DNA from 3 places in the Rahnella aceris genome. Region 1 is predicted to be linked to each of the others. Evidence: predicted binding sites of a transcription regulator. Region 1 holds the regulator's gene; each other region holds the start of a gene.
The links. The regulator sigma-54, encoded in region 1, starts transcription at its own class of promoters, with help from an activator protein. The targets are predictions, from matches to a motif close to GTTGGCACANNTTTCGCTNT.

Region 1 (5,798 bases):
CATGATTACGCGGGTGAAATACCAGATTAATATCCCCAACCCGCTGCTGAACAACATCAAACAGCATTACCCGATGGCGTATGACGTCACGCTGGCGGCGGTGTCGAGCTGGGGGAAATACACGCCGTACACCCTGAGTGAAAACGAGATTGGGTTTCTTGTGCTGCATATCGGCGTCGGGCTGGAGCGGCATTACAACATCGGTTATCAGCGACATCCGCAGGTGATGCTGGTATGCGACACCGGCAATTCGACCATCCGTATGATTCAGGCGCAGATTAGCCGCAAATATCCGCAGCTGGTGATGAAACAGGTGGTGACGTTGCGGGATTACGAACAACTGGAACACATCGACGAAGATTTCATCATCTCCAACGCCCGCATCAGCGAGAAGAATAAACCGGTGGTGGTGCTGTCGCCATTCCCGACCGAATACCAGATGGAGCAGCTTGGCAAGCTGGTACTGGTTGATCGCACCCGGCCTTATATGCTGGAAAAATTCTTCGACGAAAAACACTTCATGATCATCGATGAACCGATGACGCAGGCGGAGTTATTCCGCCATGTGTGCTCTCAGCTGGAAGCCGAAGGCTACGTCGATCAGGCGTTTTATCCGTCGGTGGTTGAGCGCGAGGAAATTGTCTCGACCATGCTGGGGGAAGGGATTGCGCTGCCGCACTCGCTGGGGCTGCTGGCGAAGAAAACCGTGGTGATAACGTTGCTCTCTCCGCAGGGCATTGCGTGGGGAGAAGGGGAGACAGCACACGTGATTTTCCTGCTGGCAATCAGCAAGGCAGATTATGAAGAGGCGATGGCGATTTACGATTTGTTCGTGACGTTTGTGCGGGAACGCTCAATGAGCCGTCTGCTGAGCAGCGAAAACTTTGAGAGTTTCAAGGCCATTGCAATCGACTGTTTAAGCCGCATTTAATACGGCTCAAAGAGTGCGTTAATTATCAGTCTTCATCAAAACCTGAATTAATCAGATTTACCACTGCCGTCAATGCCTGTTCTTCATCGGGGCCGGTGGCTTCGATTTCGATTTTCTGACCTTTCGGGGAATCGAGCATCAGCAGCGCGATGACACTGCTGGCTTCCGCTTCAATGCCCGTGTCGTTGCGCAGCATCACTTCTGATTCAAAGCTCTGCACCAGTTCAAACAACTTCATTGCCGGGCGGGCATGCATACCCAACCGGTTTTTGATTTCTACCGTTTGTTTCACCGTCATGATTTGCGTTTTTCCAGCGTGCGATGGCGGGATTGCACATTTTTCCCGCGGGAACGGAAATAGTCGGCCAGTTGCTCTGCGATATAGACCGAACGGTGTTTACCGCCGGTACAGCCAATGGCGACGGTCAGATAGCTGCGGTTGTTCGTTTCCAGCATCGGCAGCCATTGTTCGAGGTAGCTGCGGGTCTGGTAAATAAAGTTGTGCACTTCAGTATGACGGTCAAGGAACGCCGCGACCGGCTTATCAAGGCCTGTCATCGGACGCAGTTTCGGATCCCAGTGCGGGTTTGGCAGAAAACGCACATCGAAAACATAATCCGCATCAATCGGAATGCCGTGTTTGAAACCGAAGGATTCGAACACCATCGTCAGTTCGCGCTCGCGTTTACCCAGCAGACGGGTACGCAGCATTTCTGCCAGTTCATGCACGGACATTTCGGAGGTGTCGATGATCAAATCCGCAGACGAACGCAGTGGTTCGAGCAGATCGGCTTCTTCATCAATGGCACTTTCGAGGGACAGATTTTTGCTGGAAAGCGGGTGCAGACGACGGGTGTCGCTGTAGCGGCGGATCAGAGTATTGCGGTCGGCATCAAGGAATAACAACTGCGGTGAGAAGCTCTCCGGCAGTTGTGACATCGCATACTCATAAACTTCCGGTGTTTCCGGCATGTTACGGACGTCAATGCTGACGGCCGCTGATGTATTACGTTCAACAAGGGTCTGGGCAAGCTGCGGCAATAACACCACCGGCAGGTTGTCCACACAGTAAAAACCCATGTCTTCTAGTGCCCGTAGGGCAACCGACTTCCCGGAACCGGAACGGCCGCTGACAATCATCAGCACCATGGTGTCACTCCCCTGGCATTCAGTGTGCAGAATTCATTTTCCCGGCACTGTACCGGGAATCAGCAATTTATTCGTTTTCAGTCATTATCTGGAACAGTTCTTCGTCACTTTGCGCGCCACGCAGACGGCGACACACTGTTTTATCAGCTAATTTCTTAGCGACTAAAGATAATGTATGTAAATGGGTTTTACATTGATCTGCCGGTACCAGCAAGGCAAAAAGCAAATCTACCGGCTGATTATCGATGGCGTCAAAAGCAATCGGTTGTTCAAGCTGAATGAATACGCCGACGGCACGTAAAGTGTCTTCTTCCAGCTTACCGTGCGGGATGGCGATCCCGGCACCGATCCCGGTGCTCCCCATACGTTCACGGGTCAAAATGGCGTCAAAAATCACCTGCGGCGACAAATTTAATTGTTTGGCGGCCAACTCACTGATGATTTCCAGTGCGCGTTTTTTGCTGGCGCAATGAACGCCGCTTTTGGTGCATTCGGCATTAAGCACCGACGTTAATTGCATTGCAGTATCGTTAATCATGTCATCTTTCACTTTTGCGCTGTTTCACCCTTAAAGCTATATCGGCTCGTTTCCCGAAGGTCACAAGCCGATGCCCGAAGGTTTGTAGCACAGGGTTGGCTACATGAATGTCAGTGCTGTTTCAGTTTGTCTTTATGTTTATTCAACTGTCGGGCCAGTTTATCAACCAGTCCGTCAATCGCTGCGTACATATCCTGATGTTCCGAGGTGGCATGTAATTCGCCTCCGTTCACATGCAAAGTGGCTTCCGCTACTTTCTGCACCTTTTCCACGCTCAACACCACATACACCTGATTAATCCTGTCGAAATACTGCTCAAGCTTAGCCAGCTTCGACGTGATGAACTCTCTCAGGGGATCCGTGATCTCAATGTGATGTCCGGTAATGTTGAGCTGCATAATGTCTTCCTTCTCTGTTGAGGTCAAACTAACTGTTTACGTTGGTTTGAGGGCGGGATGGACAAAGACTCTCGGTATTTGGCGACAGTCCGACGCGCAACCATAATTCCCTGATCGGAAAGCAGGGTCGCTAACTTACTGTCACTGAGCGGTTTTACAGGATTCTCCGCTGCGATTAATTTCTTCACCAGCGCCCGGATCGCGGTTGACGATGCCTCGCCACCGCTGTCTGTACTGACATGGCTGGAGAAGAAATACTTCAGTTCGAAAATGCCACGCGGGCTGTGCAGGAACTTCTGCGTCGTCACACGTGAAATCGTCGATTCGTGCATTTCCACGGCACTGGCAATATCTGCCAGTACCATAGGTTTCATAAATTCTTCACCCAGTTCAAAGAACGCCTGCTGCTGCTCAACGATGCAGCGCGTCACTTTCAACAGCGTGTCGTTACGGCTTTCCAGGCTTTTGATTAACCACTTGGCTTCCTGCAGATTGCTGCGGATAAATTGCCCGTCGCTGTCGCTGCGTGCGGAATTCCCCATCGCGGCGTACTGCTGGTTAATCTTCAGACGCGGAATGCTGTCGGAATTGAGTTCTACCGCCCAGACACCTGACACTTTACGCACCAGCACATCCGGGATCACGTATTCGGATTCGCCGGTGTTGATAGACTGGCCCGGACGCGGATCAAGAGACTGGATCAGGAGCATCGCTCCTTTCAGTGTATCTTCTTTTAACCGGGTTGATCGCATAAGTGCGCGGAAATCATGGTTCGCCAGCAAATCGAGATGTTCGCTGATGATAAGACGGGCTTCAGTGATGAAAGGCGTGTCAGTCGCATATTGAGAAAGCTGGATCAGCAGGCAGTCGCGCAGGTCACGGGCGGCGACACCCACCGGATCAAAACGCTGAACGCGCTTAAGTACGGCTTCGACTTCGTCCATGGTGACATTTTCATCACCGACGCTTTCAAGAATGTCGTCAAGGGAGACGGTCAGGTAACCGGTGTCATCCACTGCATCGACGATTGACGTGGCAATCGCGGCATCGGTATCAGAGAACGGCGTCAGCTCGACCTGCCACATCAGGTAATCCTGAAGTGTCTGCGTGGTTTCGCCCTGGTAAATCGGTAGCTCATCGTCGCTGTAATCATTGCCGGTGCCTGACGGCGTGCCTGCGGTGTAAATCTCATCCCAGGTGGCGTCCAGCGGCAACTCTTCCGGCATGTCTTTCTGCTCGAGTGCCTCGCGGGTGTCTAACCCTTCGCTGTCGGTGGTTTCTACCGAGTCGATTTCTTCATGAAGGTCGGTTTGTTCCAACAGAGGGTTGCTCTCCAGCGCGAGTTGGATCTCCTGCTGGAGCTCAAGCGTGGATAGTTGCAACAAGCGGATGGCCTGTTGTAACTGAGGAGTCATTGCCAGTTGTTGGCTGAGTCTGAGTTGCAAACCTTGCTTCATATCTTGGCTTAATTCCGTTGATGAGTGAAAACGGCAACACTTCTGTCAGAGACGGCCTGTTTCAGTGTAGGTTGAAACAGGCACGGTTCCGGCGGCACAGATCACAGACGGAATTCTTCACCAAGATAAACACGTTTAACTTGTTCATCAGCAAGAATGTCGGCTGGCGTGCCGTGGGCGATCAATTTCCCCTGACTGACGATATACGCGCGTTCACAAACGTCGAGTGTTTCGCGAACGTTATGGTCAGTGATCAGTACGCCGAGGCCGCTGTCACGTAAATGCTCAATGATTTTTTTGATGTCGATAACGGAAATCGGGTCAACCCCGGCGAACGGTTCATCCAGCAGGATGAATTTAGGGTTCGCTGCCAGTGCACGGGCAATTTCAACACGACGGCGTTCACCACCAGACAGTGACTGACCGAGGTTATCGCGCAAATGAGAAATATGGAACTCTTCCATTAATTCATTAGCGCGGTCATTACGCTGTTCTTTGGTCAGATCGTCACGGATCTGCAGCACCGCCATCAGGTTATCAAATACGCTCAGACGACGGAAAATGGAGGCTTCCTGCGGAAGATAGCCAATACCGCGACGGGCGCGGGTATGCAGCGGCAGCAGGCTGATGTCTTCATCATCAACGATAATGCGGCCCGCATCGCGCTGGACGATGCCCACGACCATGTAAAAGGTGGTGGTTTTACCCGCACCGTTTGGCCCTAATAACCCGACGATTTCACCCGAGTTGACCATCAGACTGACATCTTCAACGACCTTACGGCCTTTGTATGCCTTTGCCAGATTCTCTGCGATTAATTTAGCCATAAAATATCAGTTACTCTTTTTGGTCGGCTGGCCGCCCGCTGCAGGCGTTTTTTGTTGCAGCTGCGAAGGTACCAGAACGGTCGTCACACGGTTACCTTTATCACTAAAGGCTTCCATTTGCTGTTTCTGTACCAGATAGGTAATACGGTCGCCTTTCACATTGCTGTCCAGTTGCTCAAGGTAAGCGTTGCCGGTCAGCGTGACGAGGTCATTTTCCACTTCGTAGCGGACTTTCTGTGCATGGCCTTTAATCGGCTTACCGTTATCCTGCATCTGGTAGAACGTCACCGGGTTGCCGTAACCTTCTACCACTTCTTTACCGGAAACCCCCTGCGGGCGGATGACGACCACTTTGTCGGCTTTAACCTGGATCGTACCCTGATTGACGACCACATTGCCGGTAAAGGTCGCGGTATTGGTATTGACGTCGAGCGCCTGGTTTGCTGAATCAATGGTGATCGGTTTCGTTGTATCGTCTTTTAAGGCAAATGCCGGAAC
Region 2 (5,798 bases), on a different contig from region 1:
GATTCGAAACGCGCACGCATTTTCTGCCCGGCTGTGGTTTCTAAAAATGCACTGAGCAGGAAGCGGCCCGTCATCACCGCAGCAATGATCCAGACCAGCCTCTGGCTATGAAAGTTAAAACTGTAACCATCGAGCACCACGCCGACCACCGGCCCGAAAATAATCAGCGCCACCAGCCCGGCAAAAATGGCATCCAGCAGACAGCGTTTAAATGAAAATCCGCTGTTCACAGCAGTTTGTGACATCATTTTATTTCCCTCACACTTTCGTCACGACCGGACGGCCCAGCAGGCCCTGAGGGCGGAAAATGAGGATCACCACCAGCAATCCAAAGGAGAACACATCTTTGTAATCAGAATTCACCATGCCCGAGAACTGCGCTTCGGCAATCCCCAGGATCAGCCCGCCCAGCATCGCGCCGGGTAATGAACCAATGCCGCCGAGCACCGCCGCAGTAAAAGCTTTGATGCCGATGATGAAACCGGCGTAGAAATCAAACGTGCCGTAGTTCATGGTCACCAGAACCCCGGCCAGTCCGGCCATCGCTGCGCCAATCATGAAGACCAGCGAGATAATGCGGTCAGTGTTAATACCCAGAATGGAAGCCATTTTTCTGTCCTGCTGCACCGCACGACACATACGACCAAGTTTGGTATTACTGATAATCCACGATAAAACCAGCATGCCAGCCAGCGACGCCACCAGAATGAAAATTTTGGTGTAGGTCATCTGGACAAAACTTTCGCCGATATGAAAACGGAATGCGCCATCCAGCATGGTCGGAATGCCCTGCTGTCGCGGCCCCTGACTGATTTGCGCGTAATTTTGTAAGATAAGTGACATGCCGATAGCAGAAATCAGCGGTGCAAGACGGGTCGAATTACGCAGCGGCTTATAGGCAATGCGTTCAATCGCCCAGCCATACACGCCGGTGACCACGATGGTGAACACCAGCGTGCCCAGGATCAGTAGCGGAAAAGAGTGAAGCCCGAAGAAGGAAAGCAGCGCCAGCGCGATGGCACAGAGGTAAGCCGAAATCATATACACTTCGCCGTGCGCAAAGTTGATCATGCCGATAATGCCGTAAACCATGGTGTAGCCGATGGCAATGAGACCGTAGACAGCACCGAGCGTAATGCCATTAAACAGTTGTTGCAGGAAGAATGAATCCATAAATACGCAGTCTCTTTTTGTGACCGCGCCTGGCTAAGGGCGCATTCATTAAAGCTAATAAAGCGTTATCGTTGCAGCCAGTTTGGACCCGGCCAGCGCACAAGAGCCGGAGCGTACATTAAGTACGTGAGCCAGTTCTTTCATAAAGAGTGAGCACTGCCCGGGTTCAAAATGGCAAATAAGAGTGCTTTATTCCTTAACTTCCTGATATTTGCCTTTGTCGTCCCATTTATAAACCACGTAATCAGAGACTTTCAGGTCGCCTTTACTGTCCCAGGCTTTTTTGCCCATGACGGTATCGACGCTGTTGGCTTTAAGCCAGGCGCTGGCTTTGGCGGAATCGCTGCCGCCGGTGGCTTTGAATGCCGCGGCAATAGCCTGAACGGAGGCATAGGAGTAAAGGGTGTAGCCTTCCGGCTCGAACTTGCTGGCGCGGAATTTATCGATAACGACTTTGCCTTCCGGGATCAGACGCGGGTCTTTGCCGAAGGTCATCAGAATCCCGTTGGTATATTGCGGGCCACCCGCGGCGGTGACCATTTCTTCGTTGACGATACAGTCGCCGGAGAAGAACGTGGCCTGCACGCCCTGCTCACGCATCTGGCGTACCAGCGGACCGGCTTCAGGATGGCAACCGCCGAAGAACACCACGTCCGGTTTCTGCGCACTGATTTTGGTGACCAGCGCGTTGAAGTCTTTTTCGCCGCGCGATAACCCTTCATACATCACTTCTTTCACGCCACGCTTGTTAAGCGCCGCTTTGGTGGCATCCGCCAGCCCCTGCCCGTAAGTGTCTTTGTCGTGGATAATGACCACTTTTTTGGCTTTCAGCTTGTCGATGATGTAATCACTGGCAACCTGCCCCTGCTGGTCGTCACGTCCGCACATGCGGAACATATCACTCATGCCGCGTTCGGTGATTTGCGGGTTAGTGGATCCCGGCGTGATGGCGATAATGCCGGCATCGTTGTACACCTCAGATGCGGGCATGGTAGAAGATGAACAAAAATGCCCGACCACCGCCTGCACTTTATCCTGATCAACAAGACGGTTAGCGACCGCAACGGCCTGTTTCGGTTCGCAGGCATCATCGCCCTGCACCAGTTTGATTTTCTCGCCGTTGATTCCGCCAGCGGCATTAATGTCTTCAGCGGCCTGTGTGGCACCATGCCAGTACTGATCGCCATAGGTGGCATTCGGGCCGGTGAACGGGCCAGCGACGCCAATCACGATATCCGCACGCGCGGTAAACGCAGTGACCAGACAGCCTGCCAGCAACAAAGAAAGAGGACTTTTAATAAATTTCATCGACATCATCATGATCCTTAGGACAGAGTTTATGCAAAACGGGTTATGGAAAACGCATGTAGCAAAAACACCAACACGAAGTCGTAATCAGAAAATCTGAAATTTAACGCTTAAGCCTTAAGACTGAGGGTTTCCCGCTTATCTCCGGGGGTGAAAACATCAAAGGTAAAAAAACATAAGCAAAATATCTGCCATTGTTACTCAACCTCTGAGAATGTGACGGGTTATGTGAGTATAGATAGCGACGGGAGAGCGTTACGGGCAACTGACAGAAACAACGACGGGATCACATCGCACCGCGCTGGTGCACAAGCACGGTTTTGCACGCACGCTTACGCCGGGTGACATTTTTATTCTTTGCTTCTTGCGGCGGGTTGTTTTGTAATATGGGCAGATGATTGCAACGGGAAACTACTGAACAATGAAGAAATTATCCTGCCTGACGGCTGTGGTTCTGGCTCTGTCGTTAACTGGCTGCGCCAGCGATTATGTGATTAACACCAAATCCGGTGACCAGTTTTTCGCCCACGGCGAACCGGATCGTGACCGCAATACCGGCATGACCAGCTACACCGACATGAATGGCGATTATCATCTGATGAACACCAATGATATTGCGGGCATTGTGAAGAAGTAGGGTTACGGATGGGAATTGCATTTATCTCAAAACCTGGCCGATGACACACATGGTCGGCTTAACAAAACAGTCATGCTATGTGGTGCACAAACGGCACGCAATATCACGACTGTTTTGAGAATCAGATTACTCAGTAATAAAACGTGAAACAGACGCAGCAAGATTTTGTGCCTGATCTCGCAGCGCATTGGCGGCAGCAGAAGACTCTTCCACCAGGGCCGCATTTTGTTGAGTCACGCTGTCCATTTCCACTATTGCCTGCCCTACCTGAGATATTCCCCTGTTCTGTTCATCCGATGCCTGAGTAATTTCATTCAGTATTTCGGTAACATTAGCCACTTTGGTCACAATGTCATGCATGGTAGTCCCCGCCTGTTCTACCAGATCTGACCCTGCATTAATTCGCTCTACCGATTCACCAATTAAACCTTCTATTTCTTTTGCAGCCTGAGCGCTTCTCTGCGCAAGGCTTCTCACTTCGCTTGCCACAACAGCAAATCCCCGCCCCTGTTCGCCAGCACGCGCCGCTTCAACAGCCGCATTGAGAGCCAGAATATTGGTCTGAAAAGCGATGCTATTAATTACCGTCGTAATCTCAGCAATTTTTGCTGAGCTTGCAGTAATTTCATTCATAGTTTTCACCACATGAGAGACGAGTTGCCCGCCTTTATTCGCCGTTTCTGAAGTACTGCCCGCCAGGCGGCTGGTATGATGAATATTGTCCACGTTCTGTTTAACCGTCGCAGTTAACTGCTCCATGCTGGCTGCCGTTTCTTCAAGCGCAGCAGCCTGTTCCTCAGTGCGTGCGGATAAATCATTATTACCTGCCGCAATTTCTGCGGAGGCATGGCTCACCTGCGTCACACCGGTACGAATATCCCCGATGATACGGCGGAGATCGGTGTTCATCTCATCTACAGCTTGCATCAGTTCTCCCAGCTCATCACGACGCGTGGTATTGAGATGGGCTCTTAAATCACCGCGCGCTATCTGTCTGGCGACGTCAAGCGTGTCAGCCAGAGGCTTCACAATTTGGCGGGAAATAATCAGTGCAATGCCAATACTTAATAAGACTGCTGCTACCAGGAGTGAAGTCATCCATATAACTGCATTTCTGATATCGTCATGCGCCGCGCTCAGCTCCGATTCAAATATATTGTCACTCAGGGTGGTCAGCTTGCCGCCTGCTTTCGCAAGCAACTGAGTCGCTTCCTGCTCAGCAATATAGGATTGGAGGTAGTTTCCGGCACTCGCCTTTTTGGCCGAGACCGAGCGTTCAATTTCTTCAAGTATGCTGACATCAGCCGGATTTAACTGGGATTTGACGGCATCCATTTGCTGAATCGATTCATCCATAAAACCTGTTAAAGCCTGAAGGGATTCCTCAGTATTCTCAAACTGGAGGAGTTTTACACGTGTCGCCACCCCATCAATGTGTCTGACGATATCCCCTAACGCGATCGCGGTGACAGCACGTGCGGGATCTCGTGCATAGGACTGAGCCAGACTGTTAATCTCAGATTCTTCGCGTGTCAGCACAAAACGACTGACAACAAGATCACGTTGTTGGGTCTCGCGGACCGTTTGAGCACGCTTGTCACGATACGTCTTCATGACCTCTGACATTTCATTAAGCATCTTCAGGTGCTCTGTATCCCAACGAAGCAACCTGAGACTTTCAATTTTTTTATCAACCTGCTGTAAGTTCACCTCATTCATTGTGATGTATTTTTCATCGTGCGTTTTCACATATTCCAGTCTTTCAGACTTCGCCATAGCAAACTGGTCAGTTATCACTTTAAGCTGGCTTATTTTCTCAGCTCGAATGGAAATATCATTCAGATTTTTAATACCACATAAAGCAACTGCAATACTCAGCAATAAGATAAGTCCGAAACCTAATGCTAATTTTTTCCCGACTTTTAGATTTTCAAAATATGACATAAATATTTTCATAGCGCATGGCTCTCCATTATTTTTATAAATACAATTGTATGTGAAGCACATGGGGTATCGGCAGGCTATAAAAATTAGTTAATAAAAAACTCAGTTTATTAAGTTACAAAAGTCAGTAATTTAACCGCTATAAAACCTTATTCTTTGTATGAATACTTTTTTATTAATTACACCCTATTAATGGTGAGGTAATTCTCTATAAAAAAGCATTATTTTAATTTTCTGCTATTCTTAAATATTAAAGACGTTATCTGAACATACATCGCGCAGTATCAGCTTCCGACGCGAGGACATAAAAAAACCGGGCGGAAGCCCGGTTTTGGTTTGCAGCGAGAACAAAAATTACAGCCCGTTTTCGGCAATATCCATCGCAAAGTACGTCAGGATAATATCTGCGCCCGCACGTTTAATCGCGCCAAGGCTTTCACGTACGACGGCACGCTCATCAATAGCACCTGCTTGTGCAGCAAATTTGATCATCGCGTATTCACCGCTGACCTGATACGCCGCCAGTGGCAGACGGGAGGCTTCGCGGATATCGCGGATCACGTCCAGATACGCACCGGCCGGTTTCACCATCAGCGCATCGGCGCCTTCCTGCTCGTCCAGCAACGATTCACGCACGGCTTCGCGGCGGTTCATCGGGTTCATCTGATATTGCTTGCGGTTGCCTTTCAGTACACTGCCGCCCGCTTCGCGGAAAGGCCCGTACAGGGAAGATGCA
Region 3 (5,798 bases), on a different contig from region 1:
GGTTCGGTCAAACCATCAGACTCACATGCGCCGCCACAATCTTCCATCCACTCGCCATCTTCACCCACGTTTGCTGCTGACGACCAATCTTGTCGCTGCCTTCCCGGCGGAATTCTGTGCTGGCGACAGCCATGTCATCGCCAAACGTGGTGATAGTCGTGTTGACCAGTTCCCGGTCTAACCCTTGTGACGATCGCGCTGTGCGGAATGCGCGGATGGCGTCAATGCCGTAAAGATTTTCTCCCGCGCCGTAGCGCACGGTACGCGGGTCGTGCCAGAACAGTTCGTCGAGTACGGCCGTATCGTTGGTGATCAGCGCCTGTTCATAGCGATAAAACGCCGCATTCATTTCGGCGAGGATCGCCGGGCGGTCGATATGTTCAGTTTTCATAGTGACTCTCTTTACTCTTTTCACTTCACCCTGGGAAAACGGGGATGCGGGTTGTTACGCGGGCATCACCGGAGAACTGCTGACATTCACTATTCCCTGCTGCTCAAGTGCCCAGGCGGCACGCAGGCAGAGATCTTCGCGCCACGGTGGCGCAATCAATTGTAATCCTATCGGCAGGCCGGTCGACGTGGTGACCGGCACCGTCACCACCGGCAAGCCGAGGAACGAAATTGGCTGCGTGAGCATGCCCATGTTGGCGCGTGTCGGCAGATCCTGACCGTTGATGCGAATGGTTTCCTGACCAAGCAACGTTGCCGGACACGGCGTGGCAGGGGCGATCAGAATGTCCCAATGATCGAACAAGGGCAAGATTTGCTGCTGAAATTGCTGACGGAAACGCTGCGCCTGAACATACCATGCCGCCGGGATCATTGCGCCAGCGAGCAGACGCTCACGTGAAAGTGGCTCAAACTGTTCCGGAATGCTGCGCAGTTTTGGCAGGTACTGATTGCCGCCTTCCGACGCGCTGATGATAAACGCGGCGGATCGTGCCAGCCCGGCCTGTGGCATTTCAATTTCTTCCTGGGCTTCCAGTGCCTGCGCTATCCGGTGTACGGCTGCTTTGGCGTGGTCGTCACACCAGAGAGAAAAGTATCCGCCCAGTACGGCGCTGCGCAGGCCCTGTTGCCCGCGCTTAAGCTGGGAAAATGTTTCTGTGACAGGTTTGTCAGCCTGAAAGTGATCCTGCGGATCCGTGCCCTGTATGGCGTCATAGACCTGCGACAAATCTTCGCTGCAACGTGCCATCGGGCCGATGTGATCGAGGCTGGCGACAAACGGCTGGCTGCCGCGACGTGAAATCCGCCCGAAGGTCGGTTTCAGGCCGAGAATACCACTTAATGAGGACGGCACACGGATCGAGCCGTTGGTATCACTGCCGAGGGTGAAATGCACCAGCCCGGCAGCCACGGCGGCGGCCGAACCACCGGAAGAGCCTCCGGCTACCCGCGCCAGATCCCGCGGGTTACGGGTGGCACCGTAATGGCTGTTTTCTGTGGTGAAACCGTAGGCGTAAGCATCCATATTCAGCATGCCGGAAAGCATCGCGCCCTGAGAAGCCAGGCGTGAAACCGTCCAGGCGTCATGGCGTGCAGCGGCGTTGCTGCTGTTGAGGCTGGCACCGGCCAGCGTCACTTCACCGGCCACGTCCAGCAGGTTTTTCACCGCATAAGGAATGCCCGCCAGCGGCGGAAGTACGGCACCGCTGGCGCGGCTTTTATCCACTTTCGCTGCTTCACTCAGCATGCGATCGCCGGTGATTTGCGTCCAGGCGTTGATGACCGGATTGGCCTGTTCAACGGCGTCGAGCGTGGAGGTGGCGATTTCTGTGGCCGAGATTTCGCCCTGCGCAATCGCCTGATGTAACTGGCTGACGGTAAAGCTATCAAACGATTTCATGCGCGGTACACCCCGGCAATTTCCAGACGCGGATCCAGCGGTAAATCCATCAGCGGTTGTGCCATTTGGGCAATGCGGCTGAACTGCACCAGCAATTCCTGACGGCGTGCGTCGTCGAGTTCCAGCGCCAGAACGGATTCCATCTGGCGGATATAGGCGGCCCAGTCGGTCGCTGCGGAGGTATTTTTCATTCTGCTTCCTTATCCATTCTGTTATGCAAACCCTGATCAAAAACCGGCGGCGCTGCCGTTGCTGCGCGGGTCGGAGGCACCTTCAAACATGCCGTTGGTGTGACGAACGATGGCACCGGCGTGACCGACGGCTTCACTGAAATCCGGCAACAGTTCGACGTCGTGACCACGCTGCCTCAGCCCGGCCAGCGTCGGATAGGCAAAACGGCCTTCCAGTTTCAGTGAATCCGAACTCTCGCCCCAGGTACGGCCAAGCAGCCAGCGCGGGCCGCTGATCGCCTGTTGCAAAGATTGCCCCTGTACTACATGGCGGATAAACACGGCGGCCTGCGTTTGCGGCTGGCCGTCACCCCCCATTGAGCCGTAAACCATGGTGCGCCCGTCGTATAAGCGTGCGGCGGCAGGGTTGAGGGTATGGAACGGTTGCTTGCCCGGTGCCAGCGCCAGTAAATGACCGGCATCAAGGCTGAAGGACGCGCCGCGGTTTTGCCACAACACGCCGCTGCCCGGCAGCACCACGCCACTGCCGAACTCGTGATAAATGCTCTGGATAAAAGAAACCGCCAGCCCGCTGCTGTCCATCACGCCCATCCAGACGGTATCGCCCGGCCCTTTACCTTTACCCCAGTCGGCGGCGCTGTGTGGTTTGATGCGGGTCGCAAGAGCATCGAGATACTGTGGATCCAGCAGTTCCTGTGCATCCTGCGTCATCATGCGCGGATCGGTGATAAAGCGATCGCGCAGACCGAACGCCAGTTTGGTGGCTTCCACCACGCTGTGAATGGTGGCACTTTCGTCCATGGTTTCCAGCGGCAAACGGTCAGTCAGGCCGAGGATCGCCAGCGAAACCAGTCCCTGCGTCGGGGGTGTCAGGTTGTAGATTTCGCCTTTACTGTGTTTGAGCCGCAACGGCACACGGCGCTGTGGCTTGTAAGCCGCGAGATCAGCGCGGGTCACCGGCATGCCGAGCTTTTCCATGTCGGCGGCCATATTGTCGGCCAGCTCACCGCGATAGAAACTGTTCAGCCCGTCCTCGCACAGCATCGATAACGTCTGCGCCAGTTGCGGCTGAGTGAAGCGGTTTCCGGCGCGGGGCACATCGCCGTTAGGCAGAAAAACATCGGCAAAGCTGCGGAAATCTTTCAGTTCGTGTTGCTTGGCGCGGGTTGCCGCTTCCTGCGATGCTGTCACCGGAATACCATCAGCGGCATAACGGATGGCGTCACGCAGCAGGCGGGAGAGCGGTTTTTGCTCGCCGCCAAATTCAGCCGACACATTCAGCGCTTCCTGCCAGCCGCCGACGGTGCCCGCTACCGTCAGCGCGGCTTTCGGGCCACGGTGCGGAATGTGCGTTTCACCGGCGTAGAAATCGAGAGAGGCGAGGGAGCCTGCGGCACCGCTGGCGTCTATCGCCACCGGATTGCCCTGCGGCGGCACGATCAGCCAGAAGCCATCGCCCCCCAGCCCGTTCATGTGCGGATAGACCACGGCAATCGTCGCGGCCGCAGCCACCATGGCCTCGATGGCATTGCCGCCTTCACGCAATACCGCAAGCGCACTCTGGCTCGCCAGATGATGAGGTGTGACCGCCATGCCCAGCGGTGCGCTGTTACTGTTAATCATGCGATGTCCTTTTTAGAAACGCTTTTTTATGCTGCCCGTGCTTGCAGGGTTGTGGGCGCGTAGGGATAAAGTTAAGCAAGAGGTGTTCCACATCGGCAAAACCTTGCAGCTTTAGCGCTAATTTCTCTTGCATTGGCAAGCATAGTGCATGGTATGTTCCGCTGATTTACTGAAACATTGGTTACAAAAGGGCCAGAGATGAAACAGATTGATGAGCGTCTGCGTGACCATTACGCAGAACTGACGCCGCAGGAACAGCGGGTGGCCGACTTTATTTTTGCCAGTATTGACGACCTGATGAGCTATAACAGCGCCGAACTGGCGCGGCTTAGCGGCGTATCGAAAGCCACGGTCAGCCGCCTGTTCAAACGCCTCGGTTACCCGAGCTACCGCGATATGCGCGATGAAATGCGCACCCTGCGCCAGAGCGGGATGCCGCTGACCGACAGCCGCGACGCAGTGCAAGGTAACACCTTGTTATCACGGCACTATAAACAGGAAATGGCCAACCTGACGCAGTGGATTAACCAGATTGATGGCACCCAGTTCGGTGCGCTGATCGCCGCCCTGAATCAGGCGCGGCAAGTACGTTTGCTGGGTTTTCGTAACAGTTACCCGGTGGCGCTGCACCTGCGTCAGCAACTGATTCAGGTGCGCGCTGGCGTGATGATAATGCCGCAGCCGGGGCAAACGCTGGCGGAAGAACTGGTGGATCTTACCGCGCAGGACGTGGTGATATTCGTCGCTTTCCGCCGCAGGCCGCGCATGGCGAAGGCAATTCTGATGCAGTTACAGTCACTTGGCGTGCCGGTGTTGTTGATTTGCGAGCCGCAGGCGCAGACACTTATCCCGCTGGCAACCTGGCATCTGGCTGCTCCGCTCGACAGCGTATCGGCGTTCGACAGTTATTCTTCTGCCATGAGTCTGGCGAATTTGCTCAGCAATGCATTGCTGCACGATATGCTCGCTTCAGGCCGCCAGCGTATTCATCAGATAAGCGATTTGTATAACGATCTGGATGAGCTGGAGCAGCGCTGATTCCCGTTTGAAGAACAAATCGGGCGCTTTTCTGGTGCTTGCGCACAATTTCAGTGCATCATATTTTTCATTGGTTCACGCTTTTTGCCCTGATTCAGGGCAAAAAAACCTCTTCTGATCGCGCCTCTCATTGTCTAATTCCTTGTCATACCGTGACTTTGTGCACAATTTTTCTGCTGCACGGCTTTTGGCACATTCGTTGCAAAGCTATAAACATAAGAATCTATCGTTCCAAAAACCTTTCACCGGAGATAATCTATGAACATGAACAAACGGCTGTTGGCATGGGCAGGTGCGGCAATGCTGGTGCTTCAGGCATCCAGCGTAATGGCGGATCAGTTGCAGGATATTCAGAAACGTGGCGTGCTGCGTGTGGCTGTTCCTCAGGATTTCCCGCCGTTTGGTTCGGTGAGCAAGGATTTGCAGCCGGAAGGTTATGACATCGATATGGCGCATTATCTGGCCGATAAGATGAAACTTAAGTTGCAACTGGTGCCGGTCACCAGCGCCAACCGCGTGCCTTATCTGCAAACGGATAAAGTCGATCTGGTGATTTCAAGCCTGGGTAAAAACGCTGAGCGCGAAAAAGTCATCGACTTCAGCAACGCTTACGCACCGTTCTTCCTCGGCGTGTTTGGTGCCCAGGGTGACAAACTGTCCGACCTGAAAGAACTGTCCGGTAAAACCATCGGCGTGACCCGTGGCGCGGTGGAAGATCTGGCACTGACCGGCGTGGCACCGAAAGATGCCAAAATTCAGCGGTATGAAGACAACAACACCACGCTGTCTGCATACCTTTCCGGCCAGGTGGAATACATCGCTACCGGCAACCTGGTGGTCGCCGCGATTGCCCGCATGAACCCGGCCAAAGCACCGATTTCGAAAGTCATGCTGAAAGATTCACCATGCTACGTCGGTCTGCGTAAAGACGAACCCGCGCTGAAAGACAAAGTGAATGAACTGATCGCCGAAGGCATCAAAGACAAGACGCTGAATGCGCTGTCTGAAAAATGGATGAAGGCACCGCTGCCAGCGTCCATCGGCGCGTGATCAGAGGCCTGACGGAGATCTTTCATGACCTATCAGCTTAACTTTAG

Region 2: GW591_RS08970 (branched-chain amino acid ABC transporter substrate-binding protein) is a predicted target of sigma-54. The motif match lies at 2,658-2,677, and genes of this name have one in related genera.
Region 3: GW591_RS00195 (gamma-glutamyltransferase family protein) is a predicted target of sigma-54. The motif match lies at 3,736-3,755, and genes of this name have one in related genera.

What each region holds. Positions count from the first base shown of each region.
Region 1 is NZ_JAADJV010000002.1:541,414-547,211, reverse strand. It holds gene GW591_RS14855 (BglG family transcription antiterminator) at 1-931, shown strand, start outside; gene npr (PTS phosphocarrier protein NPr) at 957-1,229, opposite strand; gene rapZ (RNase adapter RapZ) at 1,226-2,080, opposite strand; gene ptsN (PTS IIA-like nitrogen regulatory protein PtsN) at 2,148-2,630, opposite strand; gene hpf (ribosome hibernation promoting factor) at 2,729-3,016, opposite strand; gene rpoN (RNA polymerase factor sigma-54) at 3,040-4,473, opposite strand; gene lptB (LPS export ABC transporter ATP-binding protein) at 4,575-5,300, opposite strand; gene lptA (lipopolysaccharide ABC transporter substrate-binding protein LptA) at 5,307-5,798, opposite strand, start outside.
Region 2 is NZ_JAADJV010000001.1:1,978,802-1,984,599, forward strand. It holds gene livM (high-affinity branched-chain amino acid ABC transporter permease LivM) at 1-245, opposite strand, end outside; gene GW591_RS08965 (ABC transporter permease subunit) at 259-1,173, opposite strand; gene GW591_RS08970 (branched-chain amino acid ABC transporter substrate-binding protein) at 1,363-2,487, opposite strand; gene GW591_RS08975 (YgdI/YgdR family lipoprotein) at 2,903-3,118, shown strand; gene GW591_RS08980 (methyl-accepting chemotaxis protein) at 3,245-5,074, opposite strand; gene hemB (porphobilinogen synthase) at 5,417-5,798, opposite strand, start outside.
Region 3 is NZ_JAADJV010000001.1:30,959-36,756, forward strand. It holds gene hpxZ (oxalurate catabolism protein HpxZ) at 8-391, opposite strand; gene GW591_RS00185 (AtzE family amidohydrolase) at 446-1,849, opposite strand; gene hpxX (oxalurate catabolism protein HpxX) at 1,846-2,040, opposite strand; gene GW591_RS00195 (gamma-glutamyltransferase family protein) at 2,077-3,663, opposite strand; gene GW591_RS00200 (MurR/RpiR family transcriptional regulator) at 3,862-4,701, shown strand; gene GW591_RS00205 (transporter substrate-binding domain-containing protein) at 4,960-5,751, shown strand; gene GW591_RS00210 (amino acid ABC transporter permease) at 5,776-5,798, shown strand, end outside.